3 regions of the Lentzea sp. NPDC037011 genome follow, and region 1 is predicted to be linked to each of the others. Evidence: riboswitches for the same ligand, from Rfam matches in the RefSeq annotation. Region 1 holds a riboswitch; each other region holds the start of a gene.
What was found. A riboswitch is a leader RNA that binds a small molecule or an ion and turns the genes downstream of it on or off. The one in region 1 is predicted to bind glycine.
Positions count from the first base shown of each region.

Region 1 (7,033 bases):
GCCTGCGCGTCGCGCCGATGGCGATCGCGTTGCTCGTCACCAGCAACACCCTCGGTCAGCTCGTGCTGAAACTGGGTGCCGCCAAGGCGATGCTGCTCGGCATGACGGTCGTCGCGGGCGGCGTGGTGCTGCTCTCGATCGGCACCACCTACCCGCCGACGCTGGCCGGGCTGGTGCTGATCGGCGTCGGTGTCGGTGTGGCACAACCGGTTGCCGTCAACGCGCTGATGGGCGCGATCCCGCCGGAACGCGCCGGCATCGCCTCCGGCCTGTCGTCCACGCTGACCGAGCTGGGCTCGTCGTTCGGCATCGCGATCCTCGGCGCGCTGCTGTCCGCGCGGTTCGTCGCCGCGCTGCCCGACGGAGTGCCGGGACGGTCGCTGTCGGAGGCGCTGCACAGCGGCGCGGACCTGACCGTGGTGCGCGAGGCGTTCTCGTCGGGCATGAGCGTCAGCCTGGTGGCCGGCGCCGTGTCCGTGTTCCTGGGAGGTGTTGTGGCGAGCGTGCTGCTGCGGCGTGCCTAGTATCGAGCCGTGGACAGCGTGTGGTTCGGCAAACCCAGGCCGGCGAGCGGCCAGCACCTCGGCCTGAGCCGGGAGGCCATCGTCCGCAAGGCGATGGAGGTGCTGGACGAGCACGGCCTGGCGAAGCTGTCCATGCGCAAGCTCGCCGCCGAGCTGGGCGCGGCCCCGATGTCGCTGTACTGGCACGTGCCCACCAAGGACGCGCTCATCGAGCTGTGCCTCGACGAGATCTACGGCGAGTTCCCGCGCCCGGCCCCCGGCGCCGCGTGGGAACCCGCGCTGCGCGAGATGATGCACGCGTTCCGCCGTCTTGCGCTCGCACACCCGTGGTGGGTGCGCGGCATCGGCGAGTTCACCACCATCGGTCCCAACGCCGTCGCCATGGCCGACGCGATGCTCGAACCCATGCGGGCGGCCGGCCTGACGATGGTCCAGGCGTCGCAGGCGATGTCGGCGGTGTCGAGCTTCGTCGTCGGGTACACGACGGCGGAGGCGAACTTCCGCAGCCGCGGCGGCCACGACGAACCGCCACCGGACCTCGGCCGGATCGCGGACCTGTACCGGGAGAAGCACCCCCGCTACGTCGAGATGCTGGACCAGCAGGAGCTGTGGTCGCTGGAGGGGCAGTTCGAGTTCGGGCTGGACTGCGTGATCGACGGGGTCAAGGCGCGGGTGGCCGCGCTGCGGTGACCGCGAGGAGGCGCGCCCGTGAAGGCGAAACCCCCGCAGCGTGCTCCGCGTGCGGGGGCTCCTCCATCCGACTGGCTCTCAGACCACGGACTCCAGCGGCGTGTGCACCAGGCCGGTCGCCTCGGCCACCGGGCCGTTGGTCAGCTGACCGGCGTGCGCGTTGAGGCCCAGGGCGAGCGAACGGTCGTCCTTCAGCGCCTTCTCCCAGCCCTTGCCGGCCAGCGCGACCGCGTAGGGCAGCGTCACGTTGGTGAGCGCGTAGGTGGAGGTGCGGGGGACGGCGCCGGGCATGTTGGCGACGCAGTAGAACACCGAGTTGTGGACCTCGTAGGTCGGCTCGGCGTGCGTGGTGGCGCGCGAGTCCTCGAAGCAGCCGCCCTGGTCGATGGCGATGTCGACGAGCACCGAACCCGGCTTCATCTCCGCGACCAGCGCGTTCGAGACGAGCTTCGGGGCCGCGGCACCCGGCACCAGGACGGCGCCGATGACCAGGTCGGCCTCGCGGACGGCCTGCTCGATCGCGAACGAGTTGGACGCGAGCGTGCGCAGGCGGCCCTGGAACTGGGCGTCGATCTGGCGCAGGCGGTCGACGTTGGTGTCGAGGATCTGCACGTCGGCGCCCATGCCGACGGCGATGGTGGCGGCGTTGACACCGGCCACACCGCCGCCGATCACGACAACGCGGGCCGGGGCGACACCGGGGACGCCGCCGGGCAGCACGCCGCGGCCACCGGAGGGCTTCATCAGGCTGAACGCGCCCACCTGCGGGGCGAGGCGGCCCGCGACCTCGGACATCGGGGCGAGCAGCGGCAGCGAGCGGTTCGGCAGCTGCACCGTCTCGTAGGCGATGGCCGTGGTGCCGGAGGCCAGCAGGGCCTCGGTCAGCGGCTTGTCGGCGGCGAGGTGCAGGTAGGTGAAGAGGGTCTGGCCGGAGCGCAGGCGGGGGTACTCCTCCGCGATCGGCTCCTTGACCTTGAGGACCAGGTCGCCCTCGGCCCAGACGTCGTCGGCGGTCGGGAGGACCTTCGCACCCGCGGCGAGGTACTCCTCGTCGGTGATCGCGGAGCCCAGACCGGCGCCCTGCTCGACGTACACGTCGTGGCCCCGGCTGGTCAGCTCGTGGGCCCCGGCCGGCGTGAGGGCGACGCGGTACTCGTGGTTCTTGATCTCGCGAGGAACGGCGATCCGCACGATGACTCCTCCGTTTCGGCTGGCTGCTATCTCACAATGTGGGGCAGCCGGGAGGTCATGTCACTGTGCGGGTTGCACTGTTCGGGACCAGGCCGGTTGTGCTGCTGGGACAAAGCGACCTGCGCCACGCCTGTACCGGTCCCGCGTTGACACCCGGTGGCGGGCCCACATAGCGTTCCCACCGGAACTGAATAACGGCCGCGGTGCCCCTGACGGGCACCAGAACCCGGGTGGGAGAGACCTCGACGAGCTGGTCGGGGCGCCGAAGGGGCAAGCTCCCGCACACTCTCAGGCAGCAAGACCACTCGGGGTAGGCAACTCTGCACGGCGGAGGGGGCGCACGTTTCCTGCCCGTCATCTGCCAGAGGAGTCGCCGTGGAGTTCCCCGAGAACCTGCTCTACACCGCCGAACACGAGTGGGTCGACTGGACGCCGGGCACCCAGGACCCGTTGACCTGCGGGATCACCGAGTACGCCGCGGACGCGCTGGGTGACATCGTCTTCGTCCAGCTCCCCGAGGTCGGGGCCGAGGTCGTCTCCAACCAGGTCTGCGGCGAGCTGGAGTCCACCAAGTCCGTCAGCGACCTGTTCTCCCCGGTCACCGGCGAGGTCCTCGAGGTCAACACCGCCGTCGTCGACGACCCGGCGATCATCAACACCGACCCGTACGGCGCCGGCTGGCTGTTCAAGGTGCGCGTGGACTCCGCGGAGGACCTGCTCACCGCGGCCAAGTACGCCGAGCTCACCTCAGACTGACCCGCTCGCACCCACCACGAAGGACTGATCAGTGGCGATCAGCGTTTTCGACCTGTTCTCCGTCGGCATCGGGCCGTCCAGCTCGCACACCGTCGGCCCGATGCGCGCCGCCGCCATGTTCGTCGAGAAGCTCGGTGCCCGCGCGTCCGAAGTGGACCGCGTGCACGTCGAGCTGTTCGGCTCGCTCGGCGCCACCGGGCACGGCCACGGCAGCCCCAAGGCCGTGTTCCTCGGCCTGGAGGGCAACCTCCCGGAGGAGGTGGACCCCGCGGCCGCCGCCCACCGCGTCGAGGAGATCGTCGCGAGTGGACGGCTGCGGCTCGGCGGCACGCACGAGATCGGCTTCGCGCACGACCGCGACCTCGTCATGCACCGCCGCAAGTCGCTCCCGTTGCACCCCAACGGCATGAGCTTCGAGGCGTTCCGCGGTGACGAGCCGGTCGAGCACGCCGTCTACTACTCGATCGGCGGCGGCTTCGTCGTCGACGAGAACGCGTCCGGCAGCGACCGCATCAAACCCGACTCGACCCCGCTGCCGCACCCGTTCCTGACCGGCGACGAGCTGCTCGCGCGCTGCCGCGAGACCGGCCTGTCGATCAGCGAGATCATGATGGCCAACGAGCTGTCGTGGCGCTCGGAGGAGGAGGTGCGGGCCGGGCTCCTGCACATCTGGCACGTGATGCAGGAGTGCGTCGAACGCGGCTGCACCGAGCAGGGCATCCTGCCCGGCGGTCTCAAGGTCCGCCGCCGCGCCGCCGAGATGCGCAAACGGCTGGAGGGCGAGCACTTCGTCACCGACCCGCTGCGCGTCATGGACTGGGTCACGCTCTTCGCGCTCGCCGTCAACGAGGAGAACGCGGCAGGCGGCCGGGTCGTCACCGCACCGACGAACGGCGCGGCCGGCATCGTGCCCGCGGTCCTGCACTACTACACCAGGTTCGTGCCCGGTGCGAACGACGACGGCGTGGTGAGGTTCCTGCTCACCGCGGGCGCCATCGGCGTGCTGTTCAAGGAGAACGCCTCGATCTCCGGCGCCGAGGTCGGCTGCCAGGGCGAGGTCGGCTCCGCGTGCTCGATGGCCGCCGGTGGTCTCGCCGAGGTCCTCGGCGGCACCCCGGAGCAGGTCGAGAACGCCGCCGAGATCGCCATGGAGCACAACCTCGGCCTCACCTGCGACCCGATCGGCGGCCTGGTGCAGATCCCGTGCATCGAACGCAACGCCGTCGCGTCCGTCAAGGCGATCACCGCGGTGCGCATGGCGTTGCGCGGCGACGGCTCGCACTTCGTGTCGCTGGACAAGGTCATCAAGACCATGCGGGACACCGGCAAGGACATGTCGGTGAAGTACAAGGAGACGGCGCGCGGCGGTCTCGCCGTCAACGTCATCGAGTGCTGAGGCCGGTCAGGGCCTGGCGTCGTACCGGCGCTGGGCCTCGATCACGTCCGGCATCCGCGACTCCAGCAGCACGATCAACGCCATCAGCTTCTCCGCCGTCTCGCGCCCGAGCGGCGTGAGGCTGTAGTCGACCCGCGGCGGGTTCGTCGGCTGCGCGTCGCGGTGCACGAGCCCGTCGCGCTCCAGCGCGTGCAACGTCTGGGACAGCATCTTCTCGCTGACGCCGTCGACCCGGCGGCGCAGCTCGTTGAACCGCAGCGACCCGTCGACCAGCGCGCTCAGCGTCAGGCTGCCCCACCGGCCGGTGACGTGCTCCAGCGTGGGACGTGACGGGCACGCCTTCGCGAACACGGTGAACTCCATGTCCGCGAGGGTACCCCATCGCACTTACGAAAAGTTAGTGCTCGCTCGAACGGCAGGCCCGCACACAGCGCGTGTGCGGGCCTGCCTGCTCAGAACGGCCAGTCGGCGTCGCGCCCCGCCTCGATCAGCGGAACCGCGCGGAACGTCGCGTCCGTCAGGCCGCCGAACTCGTGCCGGTTCCCCGTGCCCGACGCGAACGCCCCCTGTCGGTACCCGCCCAGGTTGAACCCGTAGACCGGCACGTGCCGCGGCACGACGTCGTCGACCCCGGCACCGCCCGGCCCGGCGACCGTCTGCATGTCCGAGATGATGAACACCCGGTCGTGCCCTCGGTACGAGCTCTTCAGCGCACCGATGACGTCGGTGCCGTGCCCGACCTCACCGACCCTGCCCAGGAACCGGTCGACCTCGCTGATGACCGACGCCCCTCGCCGCAGCTCGTGGCGGAACACGCCGGTCGCGAACCCGTGGACGTCGACCTGCTCGCCCTTGGCCCCGAGCGCCACGCCGAACACGGCCGCGGCCTTGGCCGGCGTGACCTTCGAACGCGCCGAGTAGCCCGTGCAGGTCATCGACCCCGAGGTGTCGATCAGCACGAGCGACCGGCCCGGCAGCGCCGGCAGGTTGCCCAGCGACGCCTGCAGCGCCCGGTCGAGCGCGTGGCCCCAGCGCAGGCTCGGCGCCGCCTCGTACGCCGAGAGGAAGCGGAACGGGAACTGCCGCGACCGCGCCACCTGGCCGGGGTCGGCCAGCCGGGCCGCGACCTGCGCCGCGACCTCGTCCGACACGCCCGCCTCGTCAAAATTCCTGAGGTTGCGGATCGCGGCCATGAAACCCATCGACGGTGCCAGTGCCTCCCACACCCGCGCCGTCATCGGACCCTGCAACCACCCGGCCACCGACTCCCACGTCATCCCGGCCCGCCGCAGCGCGTCCGCCGCGTCCGGTCGCCCGAACAACGCCCGGCGCTGCTCGACCGGCCACGCCATCAGCTCCCGCCGTGCCGCGACGGTCCGCAGCGACTCGGGAACGGTGACGTCCGGGTCGCGGCGGCGGTCGAGCACGTACTGGAACAGGTCGCCCTGCCAGGCCGTGCTCGGCGACGGGTGCACGAGGTTCAGCACGTCGGCCACGCGGAAACCACGCGCCTCGCTGTCCCACTTGAGCACCGACCGCTCGTCGTAGAGCCGCCGCACCGCGTCCGCGATGCCGCGTTTGACGGGCTTCGGCACGGTCCGGCCGTGGACCGCGGTCCAGTAGGCCAGCAGCTCGCCCGGCTCGTCCGCGCGCTGCAGCACCGACGCCACGACCGCGCGGTTCGTCACGCCCGCGTCGGCACCGGCCTCGAGCCGCGCCTTCACGAACTCGGCGGCGCCGACCAGTGCCGCGGTCCGCATGTTCGCCTCGCCGCGCAGCCACGCCAGCATCCGCGCCGTCCACTCGGGATCCTGCAACGCCGCCGTGCGCACCAACTGCGCGTAGCGCTCGTCGCGGGTGCCGCCGCTCTCGTAGAACGTCTGCTCGCCGCCCATGTTCGACACGGCCAGCAGGAACAGCTCGCCCAGCGCGGTGCGTTCGTAGCCGGCGCCGCCCTCGTGGGTGCGGCCGGACCGCTTCGACCCGATGGGGCTCTTCCCGAACGGACGCGCCTTCAGGACGTTGAACTTCGACATGGCTCTTCCCCCTCGGGAGGCGAGACGGGGGAGCGCACAGCGGACAGGAATCCGGCTGACGGGATTCGAACCCGCGACCGCCCCATTTGCGGTGAAAGGTTTCGCACCGGGTGCACGTGCAGACAACCACGCCACGCCACCGAATTGTTCTCAGGAACTCGGTGGCGTGGCAGAAGGGTGGCCCGAGGTCAAGGCGCAGAAGGTGACTGCCCACCGGGGTGGGCGAAGAGCCGGACTGGCCGGCCTTCAGGAGTCGAACCTGAGATACCGAAGTAACCCTCTGCCGCGCACCGGGCCTGACTACAGGAAACCACACCGCGCAAGCGGTTTACGGTGTTTTCACGAAACGCCGCAGGAGGTAGAACAACCCGGCGGTGGCCAGGAAACCGAATGCGCTGATCATGACGATCTGCTCGACGGTGTCCGCCCGCGACCCGGCG
Region 1 covers NZ_JBVJRT010000008.1:128,255-135,287, forward strand. Annotated here, with positions in the region: gene ACZ7CH_RS25325 (MFS transporter) at 1-524, shown strand, start outside; gene ACZ7CH_RS25330 (TetR/AcrR family transcriptional regulator C-terminal domain-containing protein) at 534-1,214, shown strand; gene ald (alanine dehydrogenase) at 1,293-2,405, opposite strand; glycine riboswitch at 2,627-2,719, shown strand; gene gcvH (glycine cleavage system protein GcvH) at 2,781-3,161, shown strand; gene ACZ7CH_RS25345 (L-serine ammonia-lyase) at 3,193-4,557, shown strand; gene ACZ7CH_RS25350 (winged helix-turn-helix transcriptional regulator) at 4,564-4,920, opposite strand; gene ACZ7CH_RS25355 (vWA domain-containing protein) at 5,010-6,593, opposite strand; gene ACZ7CH_RS25360 (TVP38/TMEM64 family protein) at 6,922-7,033, opposite strand, start outside.

Region 2 (7,033 bases), on a different contig from region 1:
GGCCGGGCGCAGGAAGAACACGCGCGAACCGTCCGGCGACACCGCGAAGGTGCGCGGTGCGCCGACGGTGAACCGCTGAGAGCGCGCCTGTTGGCGCGGGAAGGAGATGTCGTTGCCCACCCGCTCACACTATCCCGCGCGCGAACGCGGGGGCATGGGAACGAAACCGCTGGTACGACGCACGTACTCGGCGTACCCCGGCCGGCGCGACACGATGTCCCTCTCGAGCAGCGGTTTGCCCGTGCCCTTGGCGAGCAGCCACGTCATGACCACCGGACTGATGACCGTGAGCGCCGCCGGCCAGGAGTGCACCGCGAACAGGAAGAGGCCCCACCACACCACGGCGTCCCCGAAGTAGTTGGGGTGCCTGGTGTAGCGCCACAACCCGCGGTCCATGACGGCGCCCTCGTTCGCCGGGTCCGCCCGGAACCGCGAGAGCTGCCAGTCACCGACTGACTCAACTGTGAAGCCGACCACCCACAAGGTCGTTCCGGCCCAATCTAGCACTCCCCACGGCGCGTCAAGGTGCTGTGCGACCTGCACCGGCAGCGACACGATCCACATCAGAACGGCCTGCAACAGGTACACCCGGTACATCCGCAGCCGCGGATTTCCCTTGGCGCGCTTGAGGATGTCCCGGTAGCGCGGGTCCTCGTCCCTGGTCCGGTTGCGCAGGAGGATGTGCACGCCGAGCCGCACGCCCCAGATCACCGTGAGCGCCGTGACCAGCACGTTCCGCACCGGTTCGCCGTCCGCGAACAGGAACGTCACCACCGCGATCACCGCGAAGCCAGGTCCCCAGGCGGAGTCGACCAGGTCGTAGCGCTTGCGCCGGTCCGCGTAGCCGAACAACGCGGTGAGCACCACCAGCACCACGAGGAAGCTGACCGGGTAGCTCACCGGGCCACCAGCTCACGGCGCACGCGCGGCATGCCGCTGCGGCCGTTCTCGCTCCTGCGCACCGCGAGGACCTGGTCCACGCCCATCCGTCCCTCCTCGAACGTCAGCGCGCCGCCGGCGAGGTAGAGCCGCCACACGCGCGCCTGACCCTCGCCGACGAGCGCGACGACCTCGTCCCACCTCTCTTCGAGCGTCCGCGCCCACGCGCGGACGGTCCAGACGTAGTGCTCGCGCAACGCGTGCACGTCCCGGATCTCCAGCCCGACCGCCTCCAGGAACCCGGTCGTCTGGCTGACCGGTCGCATGTGCATGTCCGGTGCCACGTACGACTCGATGAACGCACCACCGCCCGGCGCGTTCCGGCCGCGCGACATCTGTTGCAGCAGCAGCCGCCCCTCTGGCTTGAGCAGCCGGTGCAGCGTCGCGGCGTACTCGGGGTAGTTCCGCTCGCCGACGTGCTCGCCCATCTCGATCGTGGAGATCGCGTCGAACGGTTCGCCGCGCACCTCGCGGTAGTCCTGCAGCCGCACCTCGACCCGGCCCTCCAGCCCTTCGGCCGCGATGCGCGAGAGGACGTGCTCGCGCTGCTGAGCGGAGATCGTGACCCCGGTGGCGTGCACGCCGTAGTGCTTCGCCGCGTGGATGATCATCGAGCCCCACCCGCAGCCGACGTCGAGCAGCCGCAGGCCGGGCTGCAGGCCGAGCTTGCGGCACACCAGGTCGAGCTTGTTGTGCTGCGCCTGCTCCAGTTCCTCGTCCTCGGCGGTGAAGTACGCGCACGAGTAGGCCATGCTCGGGTCGAGCACGAGCCGGTAGAAGGCGTTGCTCAGGTCGTAGTGGTGCGAGATCGCGTCCCGGTCCCGCTTCTTGCTGTGCAGCGCGCCTTTGAGCCGTGCTTCCTCCTTCGGCGCGTCCGGGTTGCGCCCGACCACCTTGAGGTCCAGCGCGAGCCGCACCACCTCGGTGAGCTTCGGCCTGCGCGTGACACCACGCCGCACCAGCCCCCAGACCTGGGAGAGCCCGGCCGCGAGGTCGCCTTCCACGTCGAGCTCGCCGCTCACGTACGCCCGCGCGAGCCCGAGCTCGTTCGGGCTCCACACGAGCCGGCGCAGCGCGTCGCGGGAGCGGAGCACGAGCACGGTCCCGTCCTGTGGGCCGGCCACGCTCCCGTCCCACGCCCGAATCCCGATCGGAAGCGGCGCACCCAGCACCCGTTCCGCCACTCCTGCCAGCTGACCAGCGACGACCACCCTGCACCTCCTGCGAAACCGGCTCCGCCTGACGTTCGGGACGGCAAGAGGTTCGGTTCGTTTCTGAACCGAGACGCAACCACGCCCGTATGGCCCGGTAGAGCGAACGACGGACAAGGAGGACATGAGTGTGATCCGACGTAACCGCATTGCCATCGGGCTCGCCGCGGGACTGGCAGTTGTGCTGGGTCTTGGTGTCTGGAGCGCCACGGGAAGTGGCACAAACTCGAAGCCGGTGGCACAGACCGAAACCGACCTGGGCGTCCTCGGTGACTACGGCGACGTGGGTCAGCCCCCGGTGCTCCAGGAACCCGCTCAGGTGCCCGAGACCCCGGTTCAGCAGCAGGCACCGGAGACCCCGGCCGCGCAGCAGCCCCCCGCAGCCGCACCGGTCAGCTCGCTGAAGCTGGTCGGCAAGCCGGTCGACAAGATGGGCCTGGTCGTCCAGGACGGCGACGGCCGCACGATGTACCGCTTCGACAAGGACACCCCGAAGCCGGAAGGCAAGTCGAACTGCAACGGCCAGTGCGCCATCACGTGGCCGCCGCTGCTGTCGGACACGATCCCGCAGGTCGAGGGCATCGACTCGAAGCTCGTCTCGCTGATCACCCGCGCTGACGGCAAGAAGCAGGTCGCGATCGACGGCTGGGCGCTCTACGCCTACTCGCAGGACCCGAAGCCGGGTGCCTGGAAAGGCCAGGGCGTCGGCAACACCTGGTTCGTGATCCAGCCCGACGGCAAGCGCAACGTCGAATGCCTTCCCCCCGGCGTGACGGTGCCCGCGGCCTAGTCCCCTTGCAACGACCATCCCGTTAGGACGGTCCACCTGACACACACGACACCCTGACACGCGAAACCCCGGCCCTGGGGAAGGGGCCGGGGTTCCCGTCGTTCCGCTCTCACCCGATCGAGTGGTCTTTCACGTCACGCGGGGGCCCCGCGTTCCCCACAGGGAAACGCGGGGGCCCCGCGTGACGTTCGAACAGGCGGAGAAGGGGCGGCGCCGGAGGTCCGGTGCCGCCCCTTCGTTGCCGCAGGGTCAGAGCGTGGAGTACAGCGGGTGCTTCGCGGCCAGCACCTCGACGCGGGCGCGCAGCTCGTCGATCGCGGCGCCCGGCTTGAGGGCCTCGGCGATCACGTCGGCGACCTCGGTGAAATCCCCCTCGCCGAAGCCGCGGGTGGCCAGTGCCGGGGTGCCGATGCGCAGACCCGAGGTGACCATCGGCGGGCGCGGGTCGTTGGGGACCGCGTTGCGGTTGACCGTGATGCCGATCCGGTGCAGCACGTCCTCGGCCTGCTTGCCGTCCAGCTCGGAGTTGACCAGGTCGACCAGGACCAGGTGCACGTCCGTGCCGCCGGTCAGCACCTTCACGCCGGCCTGCGCGACGTCGGGCTGCGAGAGGCGGTCGGCGAGGATGCGGGCACCGTCGAGGGTGCGGCGCTGGCGGTCGGCGAACTCCTCCGACGCGGCGTGCTTGAACGCCACGGCCTTGGCGGCGATCACGTGCTCCAGCGGACCGCCCTGCTGGCCGGGGAACACCGCCGAGTTGATCTTCTTGGCGATGTCGGCGTCGTTCGACAGGATCACGCCGCCGCGCGGACCGCCGAGGGTCTTGTGCGTCGTCGTGGTCGTGACGTGGGCGTGCGGGACGGGCGAGGGGTGCAGGCCCGCGGCCACGAGGCCCGCGAAGTGCGCCATGTCGACCATCAGGTAGGCCTCGACCGAGTCCGCGATGCGGCGGAACTCGGCGAAGTCCAGCTGGCGCGGGTAGGCGGACCAGCCGGCGACGATCAGCTTCGGGCGGTGCTCGGTGGCGAGGCGCTCGACCTCGGCCATGTCGACGCGGCCGTCACCGTCGGAGACGTGGTACGGCACGACGTTGTAGAGCTTGCCGGAGAAGTTGATGCGCATGCCGTGGGTCAGGTGACCGCCGTGCGCGAGGTCCAGGCCGAGGATCGTGTCACCGGGCTGCAGCAGCGCGAACATCGCGGCGGCGTTGGCCTGGGCGCCGGAGTGCGGCTGGACGTTGGCGAAACCGGCGCCGAAGAGCGACTTGATGCGCTCGATGGCGAGGCGCTCGACGACGTCGACGTGCTCGCAGCCACCGTAGTAGCGGCGGCCGGGGTAGCCCTCCGCGTACTTGTTGGTCAGCACCGAACCCTGGGCCTGCAGCACCGAGACCGGCGTGAAGTTCTCCGAGGCGATCATCTCGAGGGTGCCCTGCTGGCGCGCCAGCTCGGCCGCAACGGCCTGCGCGACCTCGGGGTCGTACTCCGCGAGGGAGGCGTTGAACTGGTCGGACATCTGGAGGATCTCCCTACTTGGCGCGCTTGTAGAACGGAAGTGCGACGACCTCGACCGGCTGCTTCTTGCCGCGGACGTCCACCAGCAGAGGGGTGCCGGGCGCGGAGCTCGCCCGGTTCACGTAGGCCATCGCCACCGAGTAGCCCAGGGTCGGCGACAGCGCGCCCGAGGTCACCTCGCCGACGACCTCGTCGCCGTTCAGCACGGCGTAACCGTGGCGGGGCGCGCGGCGCTCGGGGGTCTTCAGACCGACCAGCACGGAGTCCACATCGGACTCGGACACCTCGGTCAGCGCCTCGCGGCCGACGAAGTCGCCCGGCTTGTCGAGCTTCACGACCCGGCCGAGACCCGCGTGGTACGGGGTGAGCGAGGTGGTCAGCTCGTTGCCGTACAACGGCATTCCGGCTTCCAGGCGCAACGTGTCGCGGCAGCCGAGACCGCACGGCTTGAGCTCGTGCGGCTGCCCGGCCTCCAGCAGCGCCGTCCACACTGCGGCGGCGTCGTCGGGCGCGACGAACAGCTCGAAGCCCTCCTCGCCGGTGTAGCCGGTGCGCGCGAGCAGCGCGTCCACCCCGGCCACCTTCGAGGGGTAGGAGGCGTAGTACTTCACCGTCGACAGGTCGGTGTCGGTCAGCCCGGCCAGGACCTCCACCGACTTCGGGCCCTGGATCGCGATCAACGCGTAGTCCGTGGACCTGTCCGTGACGACGGTGTCGAACCCGGTGGCCCGCTCGACGAGCGCCTCGGCGACCACGGCGGCGTTCGAGGCGTTGGCGACGACCATGAACTCCTCGTCGCCCAGCCGGTAGACGATCAGGTCGTCGACCACGCCGCCGTCGGCCTGGGTGATCATCGTGTAGCGGGCCTTGCCGACCGCGAGCGCGGAGATGTGGCCGACCAGCGCGTAGTCGAGTGCGGCACCGGCCTGCGGCCCGGTCAGCACGACCTCACCCATGTGCGTGAGGTCGAACAGGCCGGCGGTGGTGCGCACGGCGTGGTGCTCGGCCAGCTCGCTGGAGTAGCGCAGCGGCATCTTCCAGCCCGCGAAGTCGGTGAACATCGCGCCGAGCGACTCGTGCTCAGCGTTCAGTGGCGTGAGGCGGGACATCAGAACGCTCCTCCAGGGTGCGCCGAAGAGCCGGGCCAGGCCGGCTGAGGCAACAGAAGAATGACACGGTCCACCGGAGACTCCTCACCAGAGCGAGCCTCCCCCTCTGTCATGAGCCTGAGAGCTTCGTCGCCGGAGCGACTTGCACCGTGGGCGAGGCTCCTGATGAGCCTGCTTTCCAGAGTTGCCTTCGTCGTGCGGTATCTGTGCCTGAGAGATTCCGGGGAGGAGTTGCTCCTTCGGCGCTCCCGCTGAAGGGAGCTCTCCCGCGCGACATCGACGGCCGTGTTCAGTTGGTTGCCCCAGACGCTAGCAGGCCGAACGTCACAGCGGCACGCCCTGAGCAGTCTTCTCCACCACCTTGCGCTCCGCCCAGAACGACAGGAACGGGATCGTCCCCGCGACCAGCACGAGCGCGGTGCCCTTGATGGACCAGCGCAGCTTCAGCGCCAGGTCGACCGAAAGCACCAGGTAGATGGCGTAGAGGAACCCGTGGATCGGGCCGACGACCTTCATCGCCTGGTCCATGCCGGCGGCGTACTTCAGCACCATCGCCACGACCAGCAGCAGCAGGAAGACACCGACCACGTAAGCCATGACCCGGAACCGGGTCAACGCACCCTTCATCTGCCCGCCTTCGCTCAACGACCGTCCCGCGCGTTGAGGTCCGCGAGCATGCGGTTGTAGGCCGCGAGCTCCGCGTCTTCTTCGTCGTCGAAGTGCTCGACAGGCGCGGGTTTGACGGCGTCAACGGTAGTCACCGGTGCGACGGGAGGTGCAACCGGCTCCGGTGCGGAGAGAGCCTCGTCACGGCGCTGGCGCGCGAGACGGCGGAACCGCCACACCATGAAGAGGGGGAAGAGGCCGAAGAGCGGCCACTGGAGCACGTACCCGAGGTTCTGGAACGTGCCGCTCGCGGACTCGAAGCGCTGCCACTGCCACCACGCGAGCCCGCAGCAGAGGACCAGCGCCGCCAGACAGGCGAGCGCGATCAGCACACGCTGGGGAGTAAGGAGGCCGCGCACGACCTCCACACTACTGGGGTGAGGCCTCCTGTCAGGAGGCCACCCGTGAGGGGGTAGCGCGCCACGGGAGCGCGCGTGCCCGTTTGCGAGTGAACTTCGGGGCTGCCGATGCCTCGACAGCCCGCTTCTCCTACGCCACGCCGTCCCGGCGCTGCCTCTGCAGACGAGCAACGCACCAGGCCGCGGCCGAACCGCGGCGGAGGTGCTGGAGAACCGTCATCGGTCCCAGGCGCCTTCCGAGGTCGGCAGGCGTGAGGCCGGCGGCGCGGTAGTCGAGCGCGCGCTGGTCCAGCGGGCTGATGCCCGCGTCCCACCACTGCTCGGCCTCGGCGACGTCGCCCACCAGCTGCCAGTAGCTCGCCGCGGCGGCGAGCAGTGCCTCGGGTGCCTCCGGCGCCCGCTTGCGCATCGCGGCCACGTAGGCCGGATCCGCCGAGTCGACCTT
Region 2 covers NZ_JBVJRT010000012.1:128,508-135,540, forward strand. Annotated here, with positions in the region: gene ACZ7CH_RS32535 (S9 family peptidase) at 1-120, opposite strand, end outside; gene ACZ7CH_RS32540 (DUF1295 domain-containing protein) at 130-900, opposite strand; gene ACZ7CH_RS32545 (class I SAM-dependent methyltransferase) at 897-2,090, opposite strand; gene ACZ7CH_RS32550 (COG4315 family predicted lipoprotein) at 2,386-2,940, shown strand; gene glyA (serine hydroxymethyltransferase) at 3,190-4,455, opposite strand; gene gcvT (glycine cleavage system aminomethyltransferase GcvT) at 4,469-5,563, opposite strand; glycine riboswitch at 5,663-5,750, opposite strand; glycine riboswitch at 5,752-5,842, opposite strand; gene ACZ7CH_RS32565 (DUF3817 domain-containing protein) at 5,888-6,190, opposite strand; gene ACZ7CH_RS32570 (hypothetical protein) at 6,205-6,588, opposite strand; gene ACZ7CH_RS32575 (helix-turn-helix transcriptional regulator) at 6,719-7,033, opposite strand, start outside.
Region 2: another riboswitch for glycine. It lies ahead of gcvT (glycine cleavage system aminomethyltransferase GcvT); the one in region 1 lies ahead of gcvH (glycine cleavage system protein GcvH).

Region 3 (7,033 bases), on a different contig from region 1:
CGAGGAGGTCACCACGGACGAGGGCACGCTGGTGCTGCGGCACGTCGGCGCCTACCGGTCCGCTGTGGAGGGGTCGATCGAGGTCGTCGACGGCACCGGGCGGTTCCTCGGCGCGAAAGGTGCGGTGACCGTGGACTGGGCGGAGGATGGCAGCGGCACCTACGCGCTGGAGTACGAGGTCTGAGCCCATGACCAACGCCCCCGTCTACGACGCCGCCCAGCAGCGCATCACCGAGCTGGTGCGCGGCCGGGACCCGCAGACGCCCGTCGCGGCGACTCCCGGCTGGTCGGTCAAGGACGTGGTGGCGCACCTGGCCGGCGGTCTGCGCGACTTCGCGGACCGCCGGTTCGACGGTGTCGAGTCCGGCGAGTGGGGTGAACGGCAGGTGCGCGACCGCCGCGGCAACTCGCTCGACGACGCCTTCGCCGAGTGGGACGCGAACCGGGAGCTGGCCGCTCCGCTCTTCGACACGCCCATGGGCTCGGTGCTGATCGCCGAGGTCGTGGCGCACGAACACGACCTGCGCGCCGCGCTGGGCGTGCCCGGCGACCGGGACCCGCAGGTGGTGCGTGCGGCGTTGACCCGGCCGTTGCAGCAGCTCGACCAGCGGATGCGGGAGAACGACGTGCCCGCGCTGCGGGTGGTGCTGGAGCACGGCGACCGCGTGCTCGGGCACGGCGAGCCGGAGGGGACGCTGCGCACGACGTCGTTCGAGCTGATGCGGGCCATCGGCGGGCGGCGGTCGGTGGACCAGATCAGGGCGATGGACTGGGACGGTGACCCGGACACGTGGATCTCGTCGCTGGCGTTGTCCGGAAGGCACCGCGCGGAGCCGTTCGAGGAGTAGGTTCCCGGCGTGACCGACTGGCTGGCAGACACCCGCGAGTCCTACGACACGGTCGCCGCCAGTTACGCCGACTACACGCGCGGCCTGCTGGACGGGATGCCGCACCTGCGGGCGGCGTTGCGGCTGTTCGCCGAGGAGGTGGACGGTCCCGTCGCCGACGTCGGCTGCGGTCCCGGCGACGTAACGGCGCTGCTGCACGGGCTCGGCGCGGACGCGTTCGGGATCGACCTCTCCCCCGCCATGGTCGCGCTCGCCCGGCGGAACCACCCCGGGCTGCGGTTCGAGGTCGGGTCGATGACCGACCCGCTCGGCGACCGGGTCGGCGGGGTGCTGGCCTGGTGGTCGCTGATCCACGTGCCGGACGAGCTGGTCCCGGTGGTGCTCGGGCACTTCCGGGACGCGCTGCGGCCGGGCGGGCTGCTGCAGCTGGGTTTCCACGTCGGCGACCGCACGAACCTGAAGACGCGGGGTTACGGCGGGCACCCGATGCGCGTGCACGTCCACCTGCGCCGGCCGGAGCGGGTGGCGGCGTGGCTGCGCGACGCCGGGTTCGCGGTCGAGGCGCAGTGGCTGCTCGGCGAGGACGGCGCGGTGCTGTTCGCCCGGCGCGGGTGAGACCATTCCACCGTGGCAGAGGAACAGACGTGCCAGCGGTGCGGTGAGGCCGTGGAGCTGGCCCCGGAGGACTTCGAGCTGTTCGAGCGGATGCACCCGGACTGCTTCCACTTCGCGTTCGAGCACGACCTCACCAGGCCGGGCATCACCGAGCAGGAGAACTGCGGCGACGAGACCTGTCCGGTCGGAGCATGAGAGGAGGGGCGCACCCCTGGGTGCGCCCCTCCTCCGCGGTGTGGATCAGCTGCTGTAGGCCTCGAGGGGCGGGCAGGAGCAGACCAGGTTGCGGTCACCCTTCGCGCCGTCGATGCGGCGGACCGGCGGCCAGATCTTCGGAGCACCGGTACCGGCCGGGTACACGGCCTCCTCGCGGGTGTACGGGTGGTCCCACTCGCCGACGGTCACGCAGGCCGCGGTGTGCGGTGCGTTGCGCAGCGGGTTGTCCTCGACGGGCCACTCGCCGGCGCCGACGCGGTCGATCTCGCGCTTGATGGCGATCATGGCGTCGATGAACCGGTCGATCTCGGCCAGGTCCTCGGACTCGGTGGGCTCGACCATCAGCGTGCCGGCGACCGGGAACGACATGGTCGGGGCGTGCAGGCCGTAGTCGGCCAGGCGCTTCGCCACGTCGTCGACCGTCACGCCGGTGGCCTTGGTGATCGGGCGCAGGTCGAGGATGCACTCGTGGGCCACGAAGCCGCCCTCGCCGGTGTAGAGGACTGGGTAGTGCTCGTCCAGGCGGCGCGCCACGTAGTTCGCCGCGGCCACGGCGGTCAGGGTCGCGCGGCGCAGGCCGTCGCCGCCCATCATGCGCACGTACGCCCACGAGATCGGCAGGATCGACGCGGAACCCCACGGGGCCGCGGAGATCGGGCCCACGCCCGTCTCGGGGCCCGCGGTGGGCTGCAGCGGGTGGTTCGGCAGGAACGGGGCGAGGTGGGACTTCACGCCGATCGGGCCGACGCCGGGGCCGCCGCCGCCGTGCGGGATGCAGAACGTCTTGTGCAGGTTCAGGTGCGAGACGTCCGAGCCGAACTTGCCGTAGCGGGCCAGGCCGATCAGCGCGTTGAGGTTCGCGCCGTCGACGTACACCTGGCCGCCCGCGTCGTGGACCAGGCCGCAGACCTCGCGGACGGTGTCCTCGTACACGCCGTGGGTCGACGGGTAGGTGATCATGATCGCGGCCAGGTCGTCGGCGTGCTCGGCGACCGTGGTGCGCAGGTGGCCCATGTCGATGTTGCCCTTGTCGTCGCACTTCACGACGACGACGCGCATGCCGGCCATGACGGCGGACGCGGCGTTCGTGCCGTGCGCGGACGACGGGATCAGGCAGACGTCACGGGCGGAGTTGCCGTTGGCGCGGTGGTAGGCGCGGATCGCCAGCAGGCCGGCGAACTCGCCCTGCGAGCCGGCGTTCGGCTGCAGCGACACGGCGTCGTAGCCGGTGACCTCGGCCAGCCACGCCTCCAGGTCCGACACGATCGTCAGCAGGCCCTTCGCGTCCTCGACCGGCGCGAACGGGTGCAGCGTCGAGAACTCGGGCCAGGTGATGGACTCCATCTCCGCGGTCGCGTTCAGCTTCATCGTGCAGGAGCCGAGCGGGATCATGCTGCGGTCCAGCGCGACGTCCTTGTCGGACAGTGCGCGCAGGTAGCGCAGCAGCGCGGTCTCGGAGCGGTGCGCGTGGAAGACCGGGTGGGTCAGGTAGTCCGAGGTGCGGCGCAGGTCCGACGGGATGCCGTCGGCGGTGTCGGTGTCGATCGCGTCCACATCGGACCCGGTCACGCCGAACGCCTCCCACACGGCGACGACGTGCGCACGCGTGGTCTTCTCGTCGCAAGCGACCGCCACGACGTCGGCGTCCACGAGGCGCAGGTTGATGCCGAGCTCGCGGGCCTTCGCGACGACCTCGGCGGCACGGCCCTCGACGCGCACCTGCACGGTGTCGAAGAACTCGCCGTGCACGACGTCGAGACCGGCCTCGCACAGGCCCGTCGCGAGGACGGTGGCCAGGCGGTGCACGCGGGTCGCGATGGCGCGCAGGCCCTCGGGGCCGTGGTAGACCGCGTACATCGACGCGATCACGGCGAGCAGCACCTGCGCGGTGCAGATGTTCGAGGTCGCCTTCTCACGGCGGATGTGCTGCTCGCGGGTCTGCAGCGCCAGGCGGTAGGCCAGCGAGCCGTCGGCGTCGACGGAGACGCCGACGAGGCGGCCGGGCAGCTGGCGCTCCAGGCCGGAGCGGACGGCCATGTAGCCGGCGTGCGGGCCGCCGAAGCCGATCGGCACGCCGAAGCGCTGGGTGGTGCCGACGACGACGTCCGCGCCGATCTCACCGGGCGGGCGCAGCAGCGTCAGCGCCAGCAGGTCGGCGACGACGACGGCCTGCGCGCCGGCGGCGTGGATCTCCTCCACCAGCGCGGCCTGGTCGCGGACCACACCGGACGCACCGGGGTAGGACAGCAGCACGCCGAAGAAGTCACCGCCCAGGCCCAGGCCCTCGATGCCCTGCGACAGGTCGGCGACGACGACCTCGATGCCCAGCGGCTCGGCGCGGGTCTCGATCACGGCCAGCGTCTGCGGCAGCGTGTCGGCGTCCACGACGAACTTGTTCGACTTCGCCCTGCCCGCGCGGCGCACCAGGGTCATGGCCTCGGCGGCGGCGGTCGACTCGTCCAGCATGGACGCGTTGGCCATCGGCAGGCCGGTCAGGTCGCCGACCATCGTCTGGAAGTTCAGCAGCGCCTCCAGGCGGCCCTGCGAGATCTCCGGCTGGTACGGCGTGTACGCGGTGTACCAGGCGGGCGACTCCAGGACGTTGCGCAGGATCACGCCCGGCGTCACGGTGTCGTAGTAGCCCAGGCCGATCATCTGGGTCATCGGCCGGTTCTGGGAGGCGAGCGCGCGCAGCTCGGCCAGCGCCTCGGTCTCCGTGGCGGGCGCCGGCAGGTCCAGCACCAGGTCGCGCTCGTGGATGGACGAGGGCACCGCGTGCTGCGCCAGCTCCTCCAGCGATCCGACACCGATCACGTCGAGGATGCGGGCGAGCTCGGCGGGGCGCGGGCCGACGTGCCGGTCCGCGAACGGGGTGCCGTGCTCGAGAGCGGCGAGCGGAATGCGGTCCTGCGTCATCTAACGCCTCCGGGGGGCTGCGGGCACACGTGTCCTGGTGCCCTCCCCGCTCTGTCCGTACCCGGCATCGGGCGCCTGAGAGGTTCACCCGCCACGAGAGCGGGCTTTCACCGTCGGCGGGATCTCGAGAGATCCGCTTTCCAGAGGCGTCTCGCTCACGCGGTCCTGGGTGCCTGAGAGGTTCCCGGGGAGGAACTTGCTCCTTCGGCGCCGGGTGCAGCACCCGGTCTCTCCCGCCTGAGTTCAGCGACTACCCGTGAAGAGTACCCGCAGGCAGGCCCGCCAGTCCCCACCGACGCGACCTACGTCTCAGCGACGGGACCGGCTGAGCCGGCGACAGCGGGTCAGCCGGTGGCGCGCTCCCGGCGGCGGCGGGTCAGCTCGTCCTCGGTCATCGGCGCGATTTCCACGCCGTCCGCACGTTCGGCCGGGAACTCGTGGATGGTCCCGCTGATCTCCCGCATCGCACCGCTCACCGCGATGCCGAACACGCCCTGCCCGCCCTGGAGCAGGTCGACGACCTCCTCGGGGGAGGTGCACTCGTAGACGGTCGTGCCGTCGGAGAAGAGCGTGATCCGCGCCAGGTCCTGCACGCCGCGGCGGCGCAGGTGGTCGACGGCGACCCTGATGTTCTGCAGCGAGACCCCGGTGTCCAGCAGCCGCTTCACGACCTTCAGGACGAGGATGTCCTTGAAGGAGTAGAGCCGCTGGCTGCCGGAGCCGTGCGCCATCCGCACCGTCGGCGCGACCAGGCCGGTCCTGGCCCAGTAGTCGAGCTGCCGGTAGGTGATCCCGGCGATCTGGCACGCCGCGGGTCCCCGGTAGCCGACGAGTTCGTCCGGCAGCGAGGAGTCCGGGAACAGCTCACCCTGCTGCCCGGATTCGGCCCGCAAGGGCGCTTCCTCGACCACGCCTGCCTCCCCTCGCCAACGGCCACGAAAGTCGGGGCCGTCAAGCCGCCTGGTCCACTCGCGCAGACCGGCGACGTCCACTCGAGTTCGACGGTAAGACCGCTCCGAGGGCAGGTCAACGCGACGCGCGGGGAGTGTTGGCCCCCAACCTGAGGCGGGGGTCCGCACCGTCACCCGAACTAGGACGTTCAGGTGACGTTTAGTGATTGTTTAGCGGCCATGATGTGCGGAAAGTAGTCCGATCGAGGGACACCCCACCGATCGGCGCCGGGTCCGAACAAGACGGTCAGCGACAGTCGGGGGAACTCAGGTGTCGGCGCCCCGGAAGTCCTCGGGAGACACGGAGTCGAGGAACTCGCGGAACTTCTCGACCTCGTCCTCCTGCTCGTCCGGGATGATCAGACCGGCCTCCGCCAGCACGGACTCCTCCGCGTGGATCGGCACGCCGACGCGCAGCGCGAGGGCCACCGAGTCGGACGGGCGGGCGGACACGCGCACGTCGCCGTCGAACACGAGCTCGGCGAAGAACGTGCCCTCCTGCAGGTCGGTGATCCGCACCTGTTCGAGGTTGCGGCCCAGCGCCCCGATGACGTCCTTGAGCAGGTCGTGGGTGAGCGGGCGGGCCGGTCGCACGCCCTGCTGCTCCAGCGCGATCGCGGTGGCCTCGACCGAGCCGATCCAGATCGGCAGGTACCGCTCACCCTCGGTTTCGCGCAGCAGGAGGATCGGCTGGTTCTGGGGCAGCTCCACCCGGACGCCCACGACACGCATCTCGCTCATCGGGTCTCGCCTCCCTCTGACTCGTTGGGGAGTACCCGGAACGTCTCCGAGCATCCCCCGGCACACGCGTTCGACGCTACCCGCCAAGCGGGCCGTGTGCTCAATCGTTGCGGGCAGAACGTGATCAAGACGATGGCCGCTCGAACCCGCTCTTCCCCGCACCGGGTACAACGAGCGGAAGAGGGCGGCCGATTCCCGGAAAGCACGGCGAACCGGGAGGAGTTCCGCGCAACGGCGGTCAGCGCACGAGTGCGTTCGGGCTCGACGCAGGAAAACTCCCGCGGAGCGCGGCGAACTGCTCAATGACGCAAAACAGTGGAGAAGACGGCAACAGCACTGCACGGTGGAACTCGGGGCGGAGCTGCGTGAGCACCGCCCCGACGCTCGTCATCCCGCAGACCCGGGACCGGCCGGTCCCAGGCCGTCAGGCTCCCGCGGAGCCGGGACCGGTCAGGAAGACCAGGCGGAACTTGCCGATCTGGACTTCGTCGCCGTTCGCGAGGACGGCCTGGTCGACCGGCTCGCGGTTGACGTAGGTGCCGTTGAGGCTGCCCACGTCGATCACGACGAACTCGCCGCCCTCCCGGCGGAACTCGGCGTGGCGGCGCGAGACCGTCACGTCGTCGAGGAAGATGTCGCTGTCGGGGTGGCGCCCCGCGCTCGTCGTGTCGCGGTCCAGCAGGAACCGCGAACCGGCGTTCGGGCCGCGCTTCACCACGAGCAGCGCGGAACCGGCGGGAAGGGCGT
Region 3 covers NZ_JBVJRT010000006.1:532,677-539,709, forward strand. Annotated here, with positions in the region: gene ACZ7CH_RS21695 (DUF3224 domain-containing protein) at 1-184, shown strand, start outside; gene ACZ7CH_RS21700 (maleylpyruvate isomerase family mycothiol-dependent enzyme) at 189-848, shown strand; gene ACZ7CH_RS21705 (class I SAM-dependent methyltransferase) at 858-1,463, shown strand; gene ACZ7CH_RS21710 (hypothetical protein) at 1,476-1,658, shown strand; gene gcvP (aminomethyl-transferring glycine dehydrogenase) at 1,704-4,595, opposite strand; glycine riboswitch at 4,746-4,841, opposite strand; gene ACZ7CH_RS21720 (MerR family transcriptional regulator) at 4,940-5,506, opposite strand; gene ACZ7CH_RS21725 (bifunctional nuclease family protein) at 5,813-6,286, opposite strand; gene garA (glycogen accumulation regulator GarA) at 6,711-7,033, opposite strand, start outside.
Region 3: another riboswitch for glycine. It lies ahead of gcvP (aminomethyl-transferring glycine dehydrogenase); the one in region 1 lies ahead of gcvH (glycine cleavage system protein GcvH).